One region of the Dactylosporangium sp. CS-033363 genome, then DNA from elsewhere that is predicted to be linked to it. Evidence: riboswitches for the same ligand, from Rfam matches in the RefSeq annotation. Region 1 holds a riboswitch; the other holds the start of a gene.
The links. A riboswitch is a leader RNA that binds a small molecule or an ion and turns the genes downstream of it on or off. The one in region 1 is predicted to bind glycine.
Positions count from the first base shown of each region.

Region 2: linked by a shared signal. The riboswitch ahead of ACQPZ4_RS38960 (L-serine ammonia-lyase) and the one ahead of gcvP (aminomethyl-transferring glycine dehydrogenase) in region 1 are both predicted to bind glycine.

Region 1 covers NZ_CP192032.1:7,471,988-7,482,730, reverse strand. The annotation lists gene ACQPZ4_RS34635 (CDP-alcohol phosphatidyltransferase family protein) at 1-421, opposite strand, end outside; gene ACQPZ4_RS34630 (hypothetical protein) at 495-1,502, shown strand; gene ACQPZ4_RS34625 (NACHT domain-containing protein) at 1,520-5,245, shown strand; gene ACQPZ4_RS34620 (class I SAM-dependent methyltransferase) at 5,223-5,915, opposite strand; gene ACQPZ4_RS34615 (nucleotidyltransferase domain-containing protein) at 5,908-6,684, opposite strand; partial or broken gene ACQPZ4_RS34610 (nucleotidyltransferase domain-containing protein) at 6,748-7,407, opposite strand; glycine riboswitch at 7,441-7,541, shown strand; gene gcvP (aminomethyl-transferring glycine dehydrogenase) at 7,617-10,442, shown strand; gene ACQPZ4_RS34600 (DUF5999 family protein) at 10,464-10,679, opposite strand.
Region 2 covers NZ_CP192032.1:8,467,850-8,478,592, reverse strand. The annotation lists gene mmsA (multiple monosaccharide ABC transporter ATP-binding protein) at 1-1,067, opposite strand, end outside; gene ACQPZ4_RS39000 (ROK family transcriptional regulator) at 1,426-2,607, shown strand; gene ACQPZ4_RS38995 (IclR family transcriptional regulator) at 2,617-3,360, opposite strand; gene eda (bifunctional 4-hydroxy-2-oxoglutarate aldolase/2-dehydro-3-deoxy-phosphogluconate aldolase) at 3,390-4,034, shown strand; gene ACQPZ4_RS38985 (sugar kinase) at 4,031-5,125, shown strand; gene ACQPZ4_RS38980 (LLM class flavin-dependent oxidoreductase) at 5,122-6,060, opposite strand; gene ACQPZ4_RS38975 (LLM class flavin-dependent oxidoreductase) at 6,060-6,884, opposite strand; partial or broken gene ACQPZ4_RS38970 (GDSL-type esterase/lipase family protein) at 7,303-7,584, shown strand; gene ACQPZ4_RS38965 (AbfB domain-containing protein) at 7,703-7,858, shown strand; glycine riboswitch at 7,894-7,987, shown strand; glycine riboswitch at 7,988-8,086, shown strand; gene ACQPZ4_RS38960 (L-serine ammonia-lyase) at 8,115-9,455, shown strand; gene ACQPZ4_RS38955 (MMPL family transporter) at 9,472-10,743, shown strand, end outside.

The DNA.
Region 1 (10,743 bases):
AGCCCATGAGCAGCACGGCGGTCGCGGTCTTGCCGACGTAGTGCACCGGCGGCGGCCCGTGCCCGAGGATCCGCAGCACGACGAGGACCAGCACCATCACGGCCTCGCGGGCGATCAGCGCGATGGTGAACCACCAGGGCACGACGTCCTTGAACGTCAGCGCGAACAGGGTGGCCAGGATGTACAGCCGGTCGGCGAGCGGGTCCAGCAGCTCCCCGAGCCGGCTGACCTGCTTGAGCCGCCGCGCCGCGAACCCGTCGACCCAGTCGCTCAGCCCGCCGATGACGAGCACGGCGACGGCCCAGCCGGTGGCGTCGGTGGCGAGGAAGAGGTACAGGAACAACGGCACGCCGAGCAGGCGCATGAAGCTGATGAGGTTCGGGACGGTGAGCACCGGCCCGAGACCGGCCCGGTCTGCCACGCCGGGAATGCTAACAGCCCTCCCGGGTGACCTGGTGGAGGCGCTCAGGCCGGGCCGGGTAGCGTCCCGCGGCATGAGGCGGACGATTGCCGTGTTTCTGGCATTGGTACTGGCGGGCTGCTCGCATTCGGCCGCTCCTCCCACCGCCACTGCGCCTTCAGCTCTTCCGGTTGCGGAGGGCGGGCTCGGCGCGGCCCCCGGGTCGCCGTCGCCCTCGCCGTCCAAGCCGGCCCCCTGCACGATCTTCCCCGCCGACAACGTGTGGCACGCCGACGTCTCCAAGCTCCCGGTCAGCCGCGACTCCGCCGCCTGGGTCGCGAGCATCGGCGCCGCCACCAAGACCCACCCCGACTTCGGCAACGGCTACGGCATCCCGGTGACCACGATCCCGGCCGGCCAGGCCAAGGTGAAGGTGACGTTCTCCTACGCCGGCGAGAGCGACCCCGGCCCCTACCCGGTCCCGAGGAACGCCAAGGTCGAGGGCGGCGCCGACGCGGACGGCGACCGCCACGTGATCCTGCACGACCCGGCCGGCTGCAAGGCGTACGAGCTCTACGACGCCCACCCGAACGCCGACGGCACCTGGAAGGCGGGCTCCGGCGCCGTGTACGACCTGCGCGGCAACGCCCTGCGCAAGTCCGGCTGGACCTCGGCCGACGCCGCCGGCCTGCCGATCCTGCCGGGCCTGCCCCGCGCCGACGAGGCCGCGGCCGGCAAGGTCGACCACGCGATCCGCTTCACCGCCCCGAAGACCCGCAAGTCGTACATCTGGCCGGCCCGCCACGCCGCCAGCGACGCGGCCGACGCGGCGCTGCCCCCGATGGGCGCCCGCTTCCGCCTGAAGTCCTCGGTCGACATCTCGAAGTTCCCGCCCCAGGCGCGCGCGGTCGCGCAGGCCCTGAAGACCTACGGCGCGATCCTGGCCGACAACGGCTCGCCCTGGTACTTCTCCGGGACCGACGACCCGAAGTGGAACAACACCCAGCTCGACGCCCTGAAGACCCTCAAGGGCACCGACTTCGAGGCGGTGGACTCCTCCCTGCTCATGGTCGACCCCAACTCGGCCCGCTGCCGCCCCTGACCGGATAGGTTCGGCGGATGCCTCCCAGATCGAAGCCGGTCACCGCGATCACGTACGCGGACGTCCGCCGGATGGTCGCCGACGAGCCCCCGGCGCTGCTGGCCGCGGCGGACGGACTGATCACCGCGAGCCTCGCGCTGTCGCCGGTGGTGCTCGGGCATCTGGCGGTACCACTGCTGAGTCTGTTCGATCTGAAGAGCGACGTCGTGCGGCTGGCCGGCGACCTCGCGCGGCGCGTCGCCCGGCGCGGTGAGCGCTTCCTCGACCGCTCGGAGTCGCTCGCGGCCGCGCACCTGCTGATCACCCACACGGCGTTCTGGGCCGCGGCCGACGACGAGCTCGGCGAGCTGCTGCGCGCGGCCGAGATCGACGACTCGCTCATCACCCGCGGCTCGGGCGCCCAGCGCTGGACCGGCGAGGACGCGTACGCCGGGCTGCCCCCGGTCTCGCTGCCCCATCCCACCGCGCGCTTCGCCGACGAGGACGAGCAGCGGCGGGCGATGTACAGCGGCATGCGCTTCCGCCTCGCCGCCCGCGTCCGGGAGAGCGCCGCCTGGCCGGCGTGGGACGACTGGCGGCGCGACCAGTTCCTGGCCGGCTGCGACGCGCTGCCCGGCCTGGCGATGCGGCACTACTACGCGCAGTACCTCGACCTCATGCTGGCCAGCCACGACTTCTTCACCTGGGCCGCCGCCTACGAGCACGCCAAGACCCAGGCCCTGGTGGTGGCGGAGACCGCCGCCATCGACTCCCGGCTCGGGCGGGTCCTCGCCGCGGTGGAGGGCGTCGACGTCGGCCTGCACCGCCTCGCCGCCGCGCTCGCCCCCGGCGGGGCGGTCCCCGAGGCCTTCGCCGACGTCGTCGACGCGCTCGCCGTCGCCCACGAGCGGCAGGCGGCGGAACCGGTCATCGTCGACGCGTTCGTGCCCCGGCCCGGCGAGGCGGCCCTGCGCTACCCGGCCCGCATCGACGCGTTCGTCCCGCAGGCCTACCGCGAGCTGCGGTACCCCGACACCCGCATCAGCCTCGAGGACGAGCGGCTGTGGGCGGGGCTGACGCACCGCGACGACGTGGCCGCGGCGGTGGTGCGGGCGCTCGACTCGCCGTACAGCATCACCGCCCCGCTGCTCGTGCTCGGCCATCCCGGCTCGGGCAAGTCGCTGCTCACCGAGGTGCTCGCGGCCCGGCTGCCGGCGGGCGGGTACCACGTCGTGCGGCTCAAGCTGCGCGACGTCACCCCCGGCACGCCGGTCCAGACCCAGATCGAGGAGCAGATCCGGCTCGACTCCGGCCGCGCCGTGAACTGGGCCGAGCTGGGCCGCGCCCTCGCCGGGCAGCCGATGCTCGTCATCCTCGACGGGTACGACGAGCTGCTGCAGTCCAACGGCCAGGTCTTCGCCGACTACCTGCAGCAGGTGCACGCCTTCCAGCGCCGCGAGCTCGCCCTGGACCGCCCGGTGCGGGTCCTCGTCACCAGCCGCGTGACGCTCATCGACAAGGCCGCCGTCCCGCCCGGCACCGCGGTGCTGCGGCTGGCCGAGTTCGACCCGGACCGGCAGCGCACCTGGGCCCGCGACTGGAACGCCCTCAACGCCGGCTACTACGAGCGCACCGGCGTGCGCCCGTTCACCCCGCCCGCCGACCCGGGCCTGCGCGACCTGGCCGGCCAGCCGCTGCTCCTGCTGCTGCTGGCCATCTACGACTCGCAGGCCAACCAGCTCGGCGACGCGGCGCTCGATCGCACGTCGCTGTACCACAGCCTGCTCTCCCGCTTCATCGAGCGCGAGCTGACGAAGGGCGACGCGGCCGCCGCGGCCTGGTCCGCTCTTGCCGACGCCGAGCGGCGCGCCGCCCTCGACCGCGAACTCGACCGCCTCGGCGTGGCCGCGCTGGGCATGTTCAACCGCCGCGCGGTGCACATCAGCCGCGCCGACCTGGGCGCCGACCTGGAGTACCACGGATCGTTCCGGCTCGTCGAGGGCGGCACGTTGAGCCCGGCGGACACGCTGCTGGGCAGCTTCTTCTTCATCCACGAGTCCCGCAGCCGCTCCGGCGACCCCGACGACTCCTCCCGCGGCGCGGCGGCCTCGTTCGAGTTCCTGCACACCACCTTCGGCGAGTTCCTCACCGCGGACCTGATCCTGCGCCGGATCGTGCTCCTGGCTTCCCAGATTCACGTGTACCGCACGAGCCCCCTGCTGGCCGCCGACCTCTCCGCCAAGCTCGCCGACCCGGGCGACGCCTGCTGTGCCGCGCTGTCCTTCGAGGCGCTGCACCACCGCCCGCTGGTCGCCCAGATGCTGCGGGAGTGGCTGCCGCACCGGCTCGCGGCGGCCTCGCTCGCCCCGGCGGACTTCACGTCTGCGCTGCACGCCGTGGTGGAGCGGCAGCTGTTCCTGGCCCTGCACGCCGCCCCGCCGCGCTGGTTCACCGAGGGTGCTGCGCGGGCGCCATATCCGGCCCTGCCGATGCTGGGTTCCCTTTCGGTGTACAGCCTGAATCTCGTCGTGCTCAGCGCGGTCCTCGGCGGGATCGCCGTGGCGGACACGCCCTCCGACGACGCGACGTCGGACTGGGCGCGGCTCACCTCGCTGTGGCGCTCCTGGTTCCCGTCGAAGTCCCTGGTCGGCCTGGCCGGCGTCATCCACGGCACCCGCAACGGCGCGACCGTCGAGTTCCACCCGGCTTCCGGGGTCGAGTACGGCGGGCCGGAGGTGGCGCGGGACGCGGTGTACGAGGCGGCGGTGGTCGCGGTCGGGCTGGCCGACGACCTGACCGCGGGGCTGGCCACGTACTTGGTCGGCCGCTCGGAACCGGGCGGCCACGGCATGATGCGCCGGGCCCTGGACTTCCTGGACTCCACCGGGTTCGACACCCACTGGGAGCGCCTGGCTTTGGACATGCGCGAGGGCGGCGTGCTGCCGGCGCTGCTGGACGTCGTGCCCAACGCGGCGCTGGCCGATGCCGTCCTGCTCGCCGGTTCTCAGGCCCTGCCGCAGGCCTGGGAGCCTCCGGGCGCGTTCTCCGAGCTCGAGCGCCTGCCGTCGGTCGATGCCGGCACGCTGATCGGCATGACGGCGGCCATGGACCCACTCTGGCTGATCAACCAGCTGGGGGTGTTCTCCCGGCGGGACCTGCCGATGCGGTCGCCGGTCGCGGGGGCCCTCCTGCGCGCCGCGCGGCACGGCAATGCCTGGCCGAACCCGCCCGACCTGGCCCTCGACGGGGCCGCACTCGATGCTGCGGTGGAGTACGCGCTCATCCTCGCGCAGGCCGGCCGGGACCTCGGCGCCGTCGACCGGACGATCGCCGGGGTCGCCGGTGCGCCCGAACGGCTGGCCGCGCTGCCCGAGGAGACGTGGCTGGAGCTGTTGCGCCTCGTCGACCGCCTCCCGCGCACCGGGGCGGCCCTGCTCGGGGCCGGCGCCGGCTCGGCCGTCGAACGTCGCGCGCTGGCCCGGCTCGTCGTGGATCCACAGGCGTGGACCGACGACAACTGGATGGCGTTCGAGGTCGCCGGCGCGGTCGGCCCGCCGGTGATCGCCGTGCTGCTCCGGGCGGCCCGCCGGCATGGCGTCGCGCGGACCTTCGTCGAGTTTCTGGAGCTGGCCGAGGACGACCGCCCCGGCATCCGGCGCCGGCTCGGCCTCGCCGCGGAGCCGTCCTCGTCCGACCCCGACCTGCACGGTGACCTGGAGTGGCTGTGGCGGGATCTCGGCCCTAGCGGAACAGCGCAAGCGTGAAGTCGCCGCCGTTCGGGTGGTAGCTGTGGTCGATCCGCCAGCGGTCGGTGAGGGCTGCGGCGAAGCGGGCCAGGACGGCCGGGTCGGCGTACAGCTCGTCGGGCGCGCGGGCCTCCGCGGGGCGCTGGGCGCTGAGGAAGGTGACGGCCACGGCTCGGCGGGAAATGTCGTACGCCTGTTCTAACGTGCTGAGGTAGTAGAGGGGATCTGCCGGGTCGGCGAACTGGAAGATCCCGCTGGCGAAGACGTAGTCGTAGCTTCCGCCGGGGGCCTGGCTCGGAGGGAGCAGCGACACCCCGGGGACGCCGCGGGACTCGGCCAGGGCGACCATCCGCGGGTCCAGGTCGACGCCGGTGTAGGTCAGCGGGAGGTGCATGGCGCGGAGGTGGAAGTACAGGTCGCCGGGGCCGCAGCCCCAGTCGAGGACGGTGCCGCCCGCATAGCCGGCGGTGCGGGTCAGCGCCTCGAACCGCACGTGCTGCAGCTCCTCGCTGCCCCAACCGGCCACCCGCCACAACGGGCCGTCCAGCCCGGCGTGGAAGGCGGCGATCGTCTCGGCCCGCCCGGTCCGGGCTCGGTCCGGCCCGCTTGGGTCCAGCCCGTCGTCGTCCAGCCCGTCGTCGTCCAGCGCGGTGGGCTCTGGCACGGTGGGGTCCGGGGAGTCAGGCATCGAGCGGCTCCGCATGGGTGAGGAGTTCGGCGGCGGTCCTGGCCAGCCGTACGCGGATCAGCAGGTCGTTCAGGGCCGGGCCGGCCGAGGGAGCTTCGGGCAGGTGAGACGCGTCCCGCGCCGCCTCCAGCTGCGCGGTCAGGCGTTCCACGTCCGCGGCCAGACGCTCCGGCGAGACCAGGGACGGCGGCAGGGCGTCGTGTTCGCCCGCCCGCTTCGCCTCGATCAGGTCGGGGACGTACGGGAGGGTGTTCAGCACGCGCAGGTCCGCCTCCAGGTGGCCGGTCCGCATCAGGTGGATGCCGGTGTGCAGGACCCGCAGCGTGTACAGGGCCGGTTTCAGTTCGGCGGTCTTCGCGTACAGCTGCCATTGGGTGGTCGCGAAGCCCAGGTAGTGGCGGGCATGCCCAGCGGTCAGGCAGTCGGCGGCCAGGGACTTCAGCTCGTCGTGCAGCGGTGACGTGCGGACCACCAGCGGCGACAGCAGCTGCTCCAGGACGTAGCCGTTCGGGCGGAGCAGGAGTCGGATGAACTTCGCCAGCTCCTGGCTCACTACGTCCAGCTCCATGCCCTCCCGCATGCCGTCGATCTGGACCGTTTCCGGGCCGGTGTCCACGCCGACCACCTCGTGCAGCGGCAGGATGTGGCACGCCCGCAGGTCCAGGTCCGAGTCCACCGACGCGAAGCCGTACAGGTGGGCGCCGCTCACCGTGGCGAACGCCAGCGGGTACGGGTGCTCGTCGGCCACCTCGCCCGCCCACGCCGGGATGCCCTCCGGAACGGCAACGGGGACAGCAGCAGCAGGGGCAGGAGCGGCGGCCACCGTCGCCGTGCCGCCACGCAGGGCGGTCAGGAAGCGGTCGACCGCCGCGCGGTCCGGGTCCTCCGGCAGGCGGGACGCCGCCTCGGCCGCCCGCAGGCCGGCGCTCAGCGAAGCAGCCAGGGTCTCGAACTCCGCCCAGCCGAGCTCCCCGCGGCGGATGGCCAGCAGGTCGTCCCGGAGCGCGGACACGTCCACCAGGACCTCGCCCGTGCGCAGGACGTGGGCGCCCGCGCGCAGGAGGCGGATCATGTGCATGGCCTGCTTCCAGTTGACCTCGCCGGTGCGGTTGCGGGCGGCGGTCAGGCGGTCGAGCTGGTTGCGGGCGTAGTCGCCGTACGTGCGGGCGGCGCGGCGGGACAGGAACGCCGGGCGCAGGTCCAGCAGCGCCCGGCCCGCGTCCGTGAGGTGCTCGACCAGCGGCGAGGACAGGCACTCCCACACGGTCGGGTTGGCCGCCAGGGCCAGGGTGCAGGCGCGCTCGACCTCCCACGAGAACTGCTCGGGAAGCGGGCCCTCCACGTGTGTGGGAGGCTTGTCCAAGGACCAGAACGCGGCCGTCGGGGTCTGGAACACGCCCCTGCGATCGGTGTCGGAACCCGGGCCGGCCAGGCCGTACGCGCGGGAGCCGACGATCGCGGAGTAGATCGTGTGCTTCGCCACGATGGTCAAGTCCTGCACAGTTGGTAGGGTAGGTGTGCCGGCAATACCCGTGCGGGAGAGATCGCTGCGTGTCACGCGGCAGCGGCGCCGAAGGGGCAAATCCTCCCCGGAACCTCTCAGGCACAAAGGACCGCATCGGGTTGGCACCTCTGGAGTAAGCGACAGAGGGGGAGGACGCGCATCCGTCCGCCCCTGTCCGCGACCCAGAGAGTGTGGCTATGTCCAATTTTGCCGCGCGGCACATCGGCCCCAGCGCCGACGAGCAGGCCCGCATGCTCAAGACCGTCGGGTACGAGACGGTCGAGGAGCTCATGAGCGCCGCCATCCCCGGCTCGATCCGGTGGCACCAGCCGCTCGACCTTCCGCCGGCCGCGTCCGAGGCCGAGGTGCTCGCCGAGCTGCGGGCGCTCGCGTCGGCGAACCGGCCGCTCGTGTCGATGATCGGCGTCGGGTACTACGGGACGCACACCCCGCCCGTGATCGTGCGCAACGTGCTCGAGGACCCTTCGTGGTACACGGCCTACACGCCGTACCAGCCGGAGATCTCTCAGGGGCGCCTCGAGGCGCTGCTGAACTTCCAGACCGTCGTGGCCGACCTGACCGGGCTGCCCGTCGCCGGTGCGTCGCTGCTGGACGAGGCGACCGCGGCCGCGGAGGCGATGACGCTCGCGCGGCGCTCGTCCAAGGTCAAGGCCGACGTGTACGTCGTGGACGCCGACGTGCTGCCGCAGACGCTCGCCGTGATCCGGACCCGGGCCGAGCCGCTCGGCATCGAGGTGCGCGTGCTCGACCTGGGCACCGATGAGCTTCCGGAGGCCTTGTTCGGGCTGCACCTGCAGTACCCGGGCGCGTCGGGCGCGGTCCGCGACCACGAGGCGATCGTCGCCGAGGCCCACGAGCGGGGCGCGATCGTCACCGTCGCCGCCGACCTGCTGGCGCTGTGCGTGCTGCGCGAGCCGGGCGCGATCGGCGCGGACGTCGCCGTCGGCAGCGCCCAGCGCCTCGGCGTGCCGATGGGCTTCGGCGGCCCGCACGCCGGCTACATCTCGGTCCGCCAGGGCCTGGAGCGCACCCTGCCCGGCCGGCTCGTCGGCGTGTCCAAGGACGCGGGCGGCGCCCCGGCCTACCGCCTCGCGCTGCAGACCCGCGAGCAGCACATCCGCCGCGAGAAGGCGACCAGCAACATCTGCACCGCGCAGGTGCTGCTCGCCGTCATGTCCAGCATGTACGCGGTCTACCACGGCCCCGACGGGCTGCGGGAGATCGCGGCGCGCACCCACGACATGGCCGCCCGCCTGGCCGCGGGGCTGCGCGCGGGCGGGATCACCGTCGAGCACGGTGCCTTCTTCGACACGGTTTCCGCTCTGGTACCGGCTGAGGCCGATCGAATCGTCGCCGCCGCCGCGGAGCGCGGGATCAACCTCCGGCGCGTCGACGCCGACCGGATCGGCATCGCCTGCGACGAGACGACCACCTTCGGCCATCTGCGCGACGTGCTCGCCGCGTTCGGTCTGGCGCACGCCGACGTCACCGAGCTCGACACCGCCGACGCCGTGCCGGCGGAACTGCGCCGCGCGTCGGCGTACCTCACGCACCCCGTGTTCTCCAGCCACCGCTCCGAGACGGCGATGCTGCGGTACCTGCGCAGGCTCTCGGACAAGGACTACGCGCTCGACCGCGGCATGATCCCGCTGGGCTCCTGCACCATGAAGCTCAACGCGACGGCCGAGATGGAGCCGATCACCTGGCCCGAGTTCGCCGACGTGCACCCGTTCGCGCCGGTCGGGCAGACCCAGGGGTACCGCCGGCTGATCGACGACCTCGAGCGCTGGCTGGCCGAGGTGACCGGGTACGACGCCGTGAGCCTGCAGCCCAACGCCGGTTCGCAGGGGGAGCTGGCGGGGTTGCTGGCGATCAGGGGGTACCACATGGATCGCGGTGACACGGACCGCGACATGTGCCTGATCCCGTCGAGCGCCCACGGCACCAACGCGGCGAGCGCGGTCATGGCCGGCATGCGGGTCGCGGTGGTGGCCTGCGACGAGCTCGGCAACGTCGACCTCGCCGACCTGGACCGCAAGATCGAGCAGCACCGCGACCGGCTCGCGGCGATCATGGTGACCTACCCGTCGACGCACGGCGTCTACGAGACCGCGATCGCGGAGCTGTGCGGCAAGGTCCACGAGGCCGGCGGGCAGGTCTACGTCGACGGCGCGAACCTCAACGCGCTGCTCGGCTTCGCCAAGCCCGGCAAGTTCGGCGCGGACGTGTCGCACCTGAACCTGCACAAGACGTTCTGCATCCCGCACGGCGGCGGCGGCCCGGGCGTCGGGCCGGTGGCGGTGCGGGCGCACCTGGCGAAGTACCTGCCCTCGCACCCGTTCCTGGCCGAGTCGGCGCCGGTCGGCCCGGTGTCGGCGGCCCCGTTCGGCTCGGCCGGGATCCTGCCGATCCCGTGGGCGTACCTGCGGCTGATGGGCCCGGACGGCCTGACCCGCGCGACGGCGACGGCGGTGCTGGCGGCGAACTACGTGGCGGCCCGGCTGCGCGAGCACTACCCGGTGCTCTACAGCGGCGCGGAGCACCTCGTGGCCCACGAGTGCATCCTGGACCTGCGGGGGATCACCCGGGTCAGTGGCGTGACGGTGGCCGACGTGGCCAAGCGGCTCATCGACTACGGCTTCCACGCCCCGACGATGTCGTTCCCGGTCGCCGGCACCCTCATGGTCGAGCCGACCGAGAGCGAGGACCTGGGGGAGCTGGACCGCTTCTGCGACGCGATGATCGCGATCAAGGGGGAGATCGACCAGGTCGCGGCGGGCGAGTGGCCCGCCGGTGACAACCCGCTCGTGAACGCGCCGCACACGGCGGCGGTGGTCACGGCCGATGCCTGGGAGCACGCCTACCCGCGGTCGGTGGCGGCGTACCCGAGCGCCTCGGCGCGCGAGGCGAAGTACTGGCCGCCGGTCCGCCGGATCGACGACAGCTACGGGGACCGCAACCTGGTGTGTGCGTGTCCCCCCACCTCTGCTTACGAAGAGTGATGCCTGCGTAGCTACGCAGGGTTACCGGGGTCCGGCGCCGACGAGGGAGTGCGGTGCCGGGCCGCGGTGCGGCTCGATCACGGAGCAATCGGGCAGAAGCTCGCCGGTGTCCTCGAAGACGATCACGCCGTTGCAGAGCAGGCTCCAGCCTTGCTCGGGGTGGCTGGCCGCGGTCCGTGCGGCCTCGCGATCGCTGTCTTCGGCGGTCGGACAGGGGGGCTGGTGCTGGCAGAGCATCGGGGGTCTCCGATTTGAGAGGTTCAGTTGAGGCCTGTGTGGTTGTTCACATGACCAGTGATGC
Region 2 (10,743 bases), 1.0 Mb from region 1:
CCGATGGACTTGCGGTCCTCGCTCACGTAGGCCAGGCCGTGCTGGATGGCCTCGGCGACCGAGCGGAGCTGGATCTCCTTGCCGTCCTTGAAGATCTGGCCCGACTGGTACACGCCGTAGGAGCGGCCGAAGAGGCTCATCGCCAGCTCGGTGCGCCCGGCGCCCATGAGGCCGGCGAAGCCGACGATCTCGCCGCGGCGGACGTTGAAGTTCGAGTGCTTGCAGACCAGCCGGTCGGCGGAGATCGGGTGGCGGACCGTCCAGTCGCGCACCTCGAAGAAGACCTCGCCGATCTTCGGCGTGTGGTCCGGGTAGCGACTCTCCAGGTCGCGGCCGACCATCCCGCGCACGATCCGGTCCTCGTTGACGCCCTCGGTGCCGACCTCGAGGGTCTCCACCGTCTTGCCGTCACGCAGGATGGTGATCGAGTCGGCGACGTCCTCGATCTCGTTGAGCTTGTGCGAGATCATGATCGAGGTGACGCCCTGCCGCTTGAACTCCCGCAGCAGGTCGAGCAGGTGCTTCGAGTCGTTCTCGTTCAGCGCCGCGGTGGGCTCGTCCAGGATCAGCAGCTTGACGTCCTTGGCGAACGCCTTGGCGATCTCGACGAGCTGCTGCTTGCCGACGCCGATGTCCTTGATGAGCGTGTCCGGGTCGTCGCGCAGACCGACCTGGGCCAGCAGCTCGTGCGCCTTGCGGTTGGCGCCGGTCCAGTCGTAGGAACCGTTCTTGCGGGGCTCGTTGCCCAGGAAGAGGTTCTCGGTGATCGACATGTGCGGCACCAGGGCGAGCTCCTGGTGGATGATCACGATGCCGGCCTTCTCGCTGGACCGGATGTCGCTGAAGCGCGACTCCGAGCCCTGGTAGAAGATCTGGCCGTCGTACGAACCGTAGGGGTAGACGCCGCTGAGAACCTTCATCAGCGTCGACTTTCCGGCGCCGTTCTCGCCGCAGATCGCATGGATCTCGCCCTCACGGACCACCAGGTTGACGTCGCTGAGCGCCTTGACGCCCGGGAACTCCTTGGTGATCGACCGCATCTCGAGCAGGATCGGTGCGCTGCTCATGAGGCGAGCCGCCTTGTCACCGACATCATGTTGCCTCCGAGGGGCTTCTGGAACCACTGCCGCAAGCCAGGTTTGTTGTGACGACCAACTTATTCCAGTGTGGCGATCCTGCCCAGTCCCACCGGTCGTTTCTTGGTAACAATCCGGCAATGATCTAGTGCTCGGGCGGTCGCCGCAGCGGCCGGGGAAGCGCTCTCACGTGTCCAGGGCGTTAGCTGCGTGTGTCGGACTCTAAATCCAATTGCTTTACTAAGTCAACGGCGCAGGGCATCATGTAGGTAACGGTACGTAGGCAGGAGGCCGGGTGCGGCAAGTCGGGACAAATCTCCCAAAGGTCGGTCAGTACAACCGGGCGGTCGTGCTGGACCAGATCCAGCTGGCCGACGGCACGAGCCGGGTGGAGATCGCGGAGCAAACCGGCCTGACGCCGCAGACGGTCTCCGGCATCGTGCGCCGGCTGATCGACGAGGGGATCGTGCGCGAGGACGGCGCGCGCTCCTCCAGCGGCGGCAAGCCGCGCACCGTGCTGCGCATCAACGCCGATGCCGGACGCGCCGTCGGGCTGCACTTCGACCCGGTCGAGCTGGCCTGCGTGGTGGTCGACCTGCTGGGCCGGCCGCTGGTCACCGCCCGCCGTCCGACCCCGGCCGACATGGACCCGGCCAAGGTCACGGCCGCGATGGCCGGGCTCGTGGGCGAGGTACTGGCCGAAGCCGGCGTCGAGCGCGAGCGCGTGCTGGGCGTCGGGCTGGCCGCGCCCGGGCCGATCGACCAGGCGCTCGGTGAGGTCATCTCCCCGCCGCAGCTGTCGGACTGGACCCGGGTGCCGCTCAAGCAGATGGTCGCCGACGCCACCGGGCTTCCGGTCACCCTGGACAACGACGCCACGGCCGCGGCCATCGGCGAGCGTTGGGCCGGGGCCGGCCGCGGGGTGGCCAACTTCGCCTACTTCTTCCTCGGCACCGGGGTCGGCGGGGGGCTGGTGCTCGGGCATCAGGTCCACCGCGGCGGCTCCATGAACGCCGCCGAGTTCGGGCACACCTCGGTTACGGAGAGTGGTCCCGACTGCTATTGCGGGAACCGCGGGTGCCTCGAGGCGCTCATCAACCCGGCGGCGCTCGTCGCCGACGCCCACCGGCTTTTGGCCGCCAGCGGTGAGAGCGCTCTCACGAAGGCCTTCCGGCGGTCACCGTCCACTGTGGACCACGCGGCCCTGTGCCGGGCGGCCGCGGCGGGCGACGGGCTCGCCGCCGGAGTGATCGAGCGGGCCGCCGAACGCCTCGCCGCCGTCGCCGTCAATGTGGTCAACATCGTCGATGTCGAGCTGATCATTCTCGGCGGGCACGGCATCCGGCACGTCGAGACCCAGTTCCGCAACGCGGTCGTGCGGGCCCTGGGTGAACGGGCCATCGCCCGGCGCATCCGGCGGGTGAACGTGGCCCTGTCACCCCTGGGCGACGACGCCGCGGCGATCGGGGGAGCGGCCCTGGTCCTGCATTCGACGTTCTCGCCCCAGGTGTCCGCGCTGCTTGCCGGCTAGCGGAAACGGTCAAAGAAAGCGGCGAGCGCTTGAAGCCTTGTCGACGGCGTCGGCGAGCGCCGCGGCGATTTCGTCCACTGTGGACTCACTGACGCGGGTGCGCGGGATCGACAGGCTGATCGCGTCCGTGGCCGGGTCGCGCAGCGGGACCACGCGGGCCACGCAGACGATGCCCTCGGTGTTCTCCTCGCGGTCGACCGCGTAGCCGCGGGACCGGATCGCGGCCAGTTCCGCGTGCAGGGCGATACGGTCCGTGATCGTGTGCGGGGTCAGGGCGGGCAGCGGATCCGGCAGCAGCGCGTCGAGCTCGTCCGCCGGCCGGGCCGCCAGCAGCGCCTTGCCCAGGGCCGTGGCGTGGGCGGGGAGGCGGCGGCCGATCGCGGAGTACAGGCGCAAGGGGTGCACCGATTCGCGCTTGGCGACGTAGGTGATGTCCGCGCCGTCCAGGCGGCCGAGGTGCGTGGTCTCGCCGAAGCGCGCGGCCAGGTCGTCGAGGATGCCGGCGAGCAGGCCGACCGAGTCGTCGGTGTCGAGATACGCCGCGCCGACCCGCAGCGCCTTCAGCCCGAGCCGGAACCGGGTGTCGGTGGCCTCGATCCAGCCGCGCGCGGCCATCGTGCGCAGGATGCCGTGCAGGCTGCTCTTCGGGATGTCCAGCGCGCGGGTCAGCTCCGACAGCGTCGACGGCCCGGCCGTGGCCAGCGCTTCGAGGATGTCGAGGGTGCGGTCGGCCGACTTGACCGGAGTAGTCACGAAGCCTCCCGTGCACTATGGTCACGGATGTGACCGACGTTCAGCATACTGAACACACCCCCGTTCTCGAAGTCATCGCGGCGAAGAAGATCGTGCCGGTCGTCGTGCTCGACGACGCCGGGGCCGCCGCCGGCCTGGCCGACGCGCTGCTCGCCGGCGGGCTGGGGCTCGCCGAGGTGACGTTCCGGACCGCCGCCGCGGCCGACGCCATCGCCGCCATGGCCGCCCGCCCCGGCATGCTCGTCGGCGCCGGCACCGTGCTGACCGCGGCCCAGGTCGACCGGGCCGTCGACGCGGGCGCCCGGTTCGTCGTCAGCCCCGGCTTCAGCCCGGCCGTCGTGGCCCGCTGCCAGACCCGGGGCGTGCCGGTGCTCCCCGGCGTCGCCTCGCCGACCGAGATCATGCAGGCGCTGGACGCCGGCCTCGACACGGTGAAGTTCTTCCCGGCCGAGCAGCTCGGTGGGGTACCCATGGTCAAGGCCCTCGCCGCCCCCTTCCGCTCGGTCCGGTTCGTGCCGACGGGCGGGGTCAGCACCGAGAACCTGGCCGATTACCTGGCGATCCCGTCCGTCGTCGCGGTCGGCGGGACCTGGATGGTCGCCCCCGACCTGTTGGCGGCGCGGGACTGGGACGCCGTCACAGCCCGTACCAGAGCTGCTGTGGAGGCTTTGTGATCACGCTACGCCCGGCCGCCGAGTGCCGGTATGACCTGGTGTCGCTGGGCGAGGTCATGCTCCGCCTCGACCCGGGCGAGGGCCGCATCCGCACCGCGCGGCAGTTCCGGGCGTGGGAGGGCGGCGGCGAGTACAACGTGGCCCGCGGGCTGCGCCGCTGCTTCGGCCTGCGCACCGGCCTGGTCAGCGCGTTCGCCGACAACGAGGTGGGCCGGCTGCTGGAGGACCTGATCCTGCAGGGCGGGGTGGACACCACGTTCGTGAAATGGGTTCCGTACGACGGGATCGGCCGCACCGCCCGCAACGGCCTCAACTTCACCGAGCGCGGCTTCGGCGTGCGCGGCGCCGTCGGCGTCTCCGACCGCGGCCACACCGCGGCCGGCCGGCTGCGCCCCGAGGACGTCGACTGGGAGCACCTCTTCGGCGAGCTCGGCGTGCGCTGGCTGCACACCGGCGGCATCTACGCGGCGCTGTCCGCGACCACGCCGGACACCATCGAGGCCTGCCTGACCGCCGCCCGCCGGCACGGCACCGTGATCTCCTACGACCTCAACTACCGCCCGAGCCTGTGGAAGGCGATCGGCGGCCAGGAGCGCGCCCGCGAGGTCAACCGCCGCCTGGCCGGCCTCGTCGACGTGATGATCGGCAACGAGGAGGACTTCACCGCCTGCCTCGGCCTGGAGGTCCCCGACACCGACATCCACGCGGGCGCGCTGGACTCGGCCAACTTCCGCACGATGATCGCCGCGGCGGCCGAGGCGTACCCGAACTTCCAGGTCGTCGCGACCACCCTGCGCGGCGTGCACACGGCCACGGTCAACGACTGGGGCGCGATCGCCTGGGCCGGCGGGGAGTTCGCCGAGGCCACCCACCGCCCGGCCCTGGAGATCCTGGACCGGGTCGGGGGCGGCGACAGCTTCGCCTCGGGCCTCATCTACGGCCTGATGACCTTCGGCGACGTGGGGACGGCGGTCGAGTACGGCGCGGCCCACGGCGCCCTGGCGATGACGACCCCGGGCGACACCTCGATGGCGAGCCTCAAGGAGGTCGAGGCCCTGGTCAAGGGCGCCGGCGCCCGAGTCCAGCGCTAGGGGAACACCCTGGCCAGGCGGCTCAGCGCATCCAGTGGGTCGGGCTCGGCCGGGACCAGGACCACGCTCGTCGCGCCGGCGGCGTGCCGGGCGGCGATCTGCGTCCGGACCTCCTCGGCCGTTCCGGCCAGGGCCAGCTCGCGCACCCAGGCGTCGGGCAGGGTGGCCGCGAAGGCCTCCCGGCTCGGCGCCTCCCGCCGGTGCCGGGCCAGGTCCTCGGCGAACGGCAGCGGGGCCAGGTGCGGCGCCCAGTCCGGCTCGCCGATCCAGACCAGCCCCGGCCGCACCAGCTCGCGGGCGGCCGCCCCGTCGTCGCCGACCACCGCGACGTCGTACGTGATGACCTCCGCCCCCGCGGCGAGCTGGGCGACCGCGCCGGCGACGTACGGGGGCGCCGCCGGCTCGGCCAGCAGCAGCCCGTCGGCGACCTCGCCCGCCACGGCGATCGACTTGGGGCCGCGGACGCCGAGGAGCACAGGCGGTACCAGAGACGGCTTTTCGATCACGACGCCCTCGACCTGGACGTAGCGGCCGGCGGCCGGGCCCGGCGAACCCCGCAGCAGCGTGCGGACGGCGACCGTGAACTCGCGCAGGAGCGTCAGCGGGCTCGCCGGGCGGGCGCCGACCGAGCGCATCCAGTCCGGCATGCCGTGCCCGATGCCGGCGATCAACCGGCCCGGGAACAGCAGCGCGAGGGTGGCCAGCTCCATCGCGGCGAACGCGGCGTTGCGCGCGCCCGCCGGGAGGATGCCGATGCCGACCGCGATCCGCTCGGTGGCCGCCAGCACCGCCCCGGCCTGCGCCACGCCGCCGCGGAAGCCGAGGTCCTCGACCACCCACAGCTCGTCGAAGCCGAGCGCCTCGGCCCGGCGGGCGTAGGCCAGCACCTGATCCGCGGGCAGGTCCCGCGGCAGCATCACCCCGATACGCGCCATCAGCACAGCTTCGCATGCTCGGCGAGCAGCTCGACCTGGGCGGGGTCGTCGCCCCAGCAGTACAGGATGAGCTCGTCGGCGCCGAACTCCCGGTACGCGGCGACGGTCTCGGCCAGTTGCCCGGGGTCGCCGATCGGCTCGCCCCAGCCCTCGCGGCCGGTGAAGGCGTAGTACGCGCCGACCGCTCTGCGGGCCTGGTCGAGCGATGCCGGCGTCGCGGCGTTCACCTGGCAGACCAGCCGGGGCTTTTTCGCGCGACCGGCGGCCTGCCACTGCTCCTGGACCGTGTCGACCAGGCGGCCCGCCCACTGCAGCGGCGCCGCGCACAGGAAGCCGGCGTCGAAACGGGCCACCCGGGCCAGGGCGGCCGGGGCGAACCCGCCGATCAGCAGCGGCGGGCCTCCGAGCGGGCCGATGGGCGTCATCGGGTACGGCGCCCCGCCCCAGATCGCCCGCAGGTCGCCCAGCATCCGGTCCATCACCGCGCCGCGCTGCGAGAGCGGAACGCCCGCGGCGGCGTGGTCGTCCTCGCGCCCGCCGACGCCGACGCCCAGCCGGAACCGGCCGCCGGACATCAGGTGCAGCGTGGCCGCCTGCTTGGCCAGCAGCGCCGTGCCGCGCAGCGGGGCGAGCAGGACCTCGGTCTGCAGCCGGATGCGGGTGGTGGCGCCGGCGAGGGCGGCCAGGGCGACGAGCGGTTCGGGGTTGTCGTAGGCGAGCCGGTCCAGCAGCGCGACGCTCGCGAAACCGGCGGCTTCGGCGCGGCGGGCCCAGTCGAGCAGCCGCGGCGGGTCGCTGACGGGCAGGCCAAGGCCAAGTTCCATGATGTGGTACTCCCTGTGGGTGGGCAGCGGACATCCAGCGCTGTCGCCACCTCCTCCTCGCGACTGTTGCGAGGTCCCGCCCCCATCTGCGACGTGTCTCCACGGGGGCGGAATTCGGAGTTCCAACGGGAAGTGTACAGCGGCCGCCACCGTCGCGGCGCTCCTTGTCGCACCGGCTGCCGCGCACGCGGAGTCCAACGGCGGCACGCGCATCCTGCCGCTCGGCGACTCGATCACCGACGGCTTCAACGTGCCCGGCGGCTACCGGATCAACCTGTGGCGCGCCCTCGCGAGCGCCGGGCACCCGGTCGACTTCGTCGGCTCGCAGTTCAACGGGCCGGCCGACCTGCCCGACCACGACCACTAGGGGCACCCTGGCTGGCGCATCGAGCAGGTCGACGCCAACGCCACCGCCTGGGTGCAGGGCACCGCCCCGCGCAGCGTGCTCATCCACCTCGGCACCAACGACGTCATCCAGAACTACGACCTCGGCAACGCGCCCGCGCGGCTCTCCGCGCTCGTCGACCACGTGCGCGCGGCCGCGCCCGGGGCGGACGTGTTCGTCGCCTCGATCATCCCGCTGTCGGACGCGGGGCGGGAGGCGGCGGCGCGCACGTTCAACGCGACCATCCCGGGCATGGTGGCCGGCAAGGGATCCAAGGTCCACTACGTCGACATGCACGCCGCGCTCACCACCGCCGACCTGGCCGACGGGGTGCATCCCACCCGCGGCGGGTACGACAAGATGGCCGCCCGCTGGGCCGCCGCCCTGGCGTCCGTGCCGGGTTCGGCCGGCGACGACGGCGCCGCCACCACGCGTGCGGCTGGCGTCCTGGAACTTCCCGGGCTCCTACCTGCGGCACATCAACTCCGAGCTGTGGCTGGCCACGCCGGGCGGATCGGCCACCCAGGACAACCCGAACAGCCTCGTGCCGGACATCACCCGGTCCGTTGCCGCGCCCTGGGCACCGTAGTACGGTCGGCCCGACAACCGCATAAGCACGCCGTTTCACCTGCGACGGGAGAGTCCCCTGGCAACAGGGGCGCCGAAGGAGCAACACCCTCCCCGGGAATCTCTCAGGCCCACGTACCGCCGCGGGTAGGCGACTCTGAAAAGCCGGGACGCCGCGTCCCGCGCCCACGGTGCAAACCGCCTGTCAAAGCGGTGAAGCTCTCAGGCATTCGATGACAGAGCGGGGAGGCCCACCCTCGACACCAGGGGAGCCTTCCGTGACGCTCAGCGCCTTCGACCTGTACTCCATCGGCATCGGCCCGTCCAGCTCGCACACGGTCGGGCCGATGCGCGCCGCCCGCCGCTTCGCCGCCCGCCTGGCCGACGACGGGCTGCTGCCGCGGGTCCGGCGGGTCAAGGCCGAGCTGTTCGGCTCGCTCGGCGCGACCGGGCACGGCCACGGCTCGCCGAAGGCGGTCCTGCTCGGGCTGGAGGGCGCCGACCCGGCCACCGTGGACACCGAGGCCGAGGCGGGGCGCGACGGGCGGATCGCGCTCCTCGGCCGGCACGACATCGCGTTCGATCCAGACGCCGATCTTGTACTGCACCGTCGCCGCAGCCTCCCCGAGCACCCCAACGGCATGCGCTTCACCGCGTGGGACGGGGCGGGGGAGGAGCTGCTGGCGCGCACGTACTTCTCCGTCGGCGGCGGCTTCGTGGTCGGCCCGGACGGGGTGATCGCCGAGGCCGACGTGCCGCTGAAGTTCCCGTTCACCACGGGCGGCGAGCTGCTGGCCCACTGCGAGGGGCGCTCGATCTCGGACGTGATGCTGGCCAACGAGCTGTCCTGGCGCTCGGAGCCTTTGATCCGGGCCGAGCTGCTGCACATCTGGTCGGTGATGCAGGAGTGCGTGCGCAACGGCTGCACCCGCGCGGAGGGCGTCCTGCCCGGGGGCCTTCGCGTTCGCCGCCGTGCGCCCAAGCTCTTCGTCGATTTGTCCCACAAATCGGATATGTCCGACCCGCTGCACGTCATGGACTGGCTCAACCTGTACGCCCTGGCCGTCAACGAGGAGAACGCCTCCGGCGGCCGGGTCGTCACCGCGCCCACCAACGGCGCCGCCGGCATCATCCCGGCCGTGCTGCACTACTACACGCAGTTCGTGCCCGGCGCCGACGACGACGGCGTGGTGCGGTTCCTGCTCGCCGCCGCGGCCGTCGGGATCATCATCAAGGGCAACGCCTCGATCTCCGGGGCCGAGGTCGGCTGCCAGGGCGAGGTCGGCTCGGCCTGCGCGATGGCCGCGGCCGGGCTCTGCGAGGCGCTCGGCGGCACCCCCGGCCAGGTCGAGAACGCGGCCGAGATCGGCCTCGAGCACAACCTGGGCCTGACCTGCGACCCGGTCGGCGGCCTGGTGCAGATCCCGTGCATCGAGCGCAACGCGATCGCCAGCGTCAAGGCGGTCAACGCGGCCCGGCTCGCCCTCAACGGCGACGGCGCGCACCACGTCACCCTCGACAAGGTGGTCAAGACCATGCGCGAGACCGGCCGCGACATGTCCGTGAAGTACAAGGAGACCGCGCGGGGAGGCCTGGCCGTCACCGTCATCGAGTGCTAGTGAGAAGCTTTCGTCCATGGCACTGGGTGTGGTGGCGCGCATCGGACGGTTCTGCTTCCGGCACCGCTGGTCGGTGATCGGCCTCTGGCTGGTCGTGGTCGTGCTCGGCGGGCTCAGTTTCGGGCCGGTGTTCTCGGCGATCGCCGACCCGAGCAACCCCAAGCACGTCGAGTCGATCGGCGGCATGGACGCCATCGCCACCGGCAACGACTCCAGCGGCACCGTCATCGGCCTGCTCGACGACGTCGACCCGAAGGCGCCCGCGGTCAAGACGGCCGTCGACGCCGCCGCGGCCGATCTCGCCGGGGCGGCCGGGGTGACCTCGGTGGCCACCCCGTTCTCGGTCCCCGCGGCGCAGGCCCCGGCCTACCTGGCCACCGACGGGCGCGGCCTGATCATCGTCGTCACGCTGGACAAGCTGGAGAGCGGCGAGCGCGACGGCGTGCTGTCGACCCTGAAGAACCGGCTGCACAAGGTCGACGCCGATCTGGCCGCTTCCGGTGTACCGCAGGCCACGGTCGAGGTCGGCGGCAACCCGATCCTCAACGCGGACGTGCGCGGCACGCTGCAGCAGGACATCGGCCGGGCCGAGCTGATCTCGCTGCCGCTCACCCTGATCGTCCTGGTCTTCGTCTTCGGCGGCCTGGTCGCGGCCGGCCTGCCGGTGCTCGCCGCGGTCGTCTCGATCGCCGCCGCCATGCCGCTGCTGTGGCTGTTCAGCCGGGTCACCGACCTCGACCAGAACGTCGTCACCGTGTGCACGCTGCTCGGCCTCGGCCTGTCCATCGACTACGGGCTGCTGCTCGTGGCCCGGTACCGCGAGGAGGTCGCGGCCGGCTTCGAGCCCTCCGAGGCGATCGGCCGGGCCTGGGCGACCGCCGGGCGCACCATCTTCTTCAGCGCCTTGACCGTGGCCGCCGCCCTGACCGGCCTGATGATGTTCTCGGTGCACCAGCTCAGCGCGCTCGGCGCCGGCGGCGTGTCGATCGCCGTGGTGGCCATGCTGGCCGCGCTGACCTTCACCGCGGCCCTGATCGGCGTGCTGCACAAGCGCATCCGCCCGTCCAGGCGCGCGATCGCCCGGGCCCGGGACCGCGAGGACGCCGAGCGCGGCTTCTTCGCCGGGCTGTCGCGGATCGTGCAGCGCCGCCCGGTGCTCATCGCCCTGGGCACCACCCTGCTGCTGCTGGCGGCCGGCTCCCCGCTGCTCGGGGTCACGTTCAAGATGCCCCGCCTGGAGGGGGTGCCGCGCAGCATCGAGTCGGCCCGCGTCGCCGACGATCTCGCG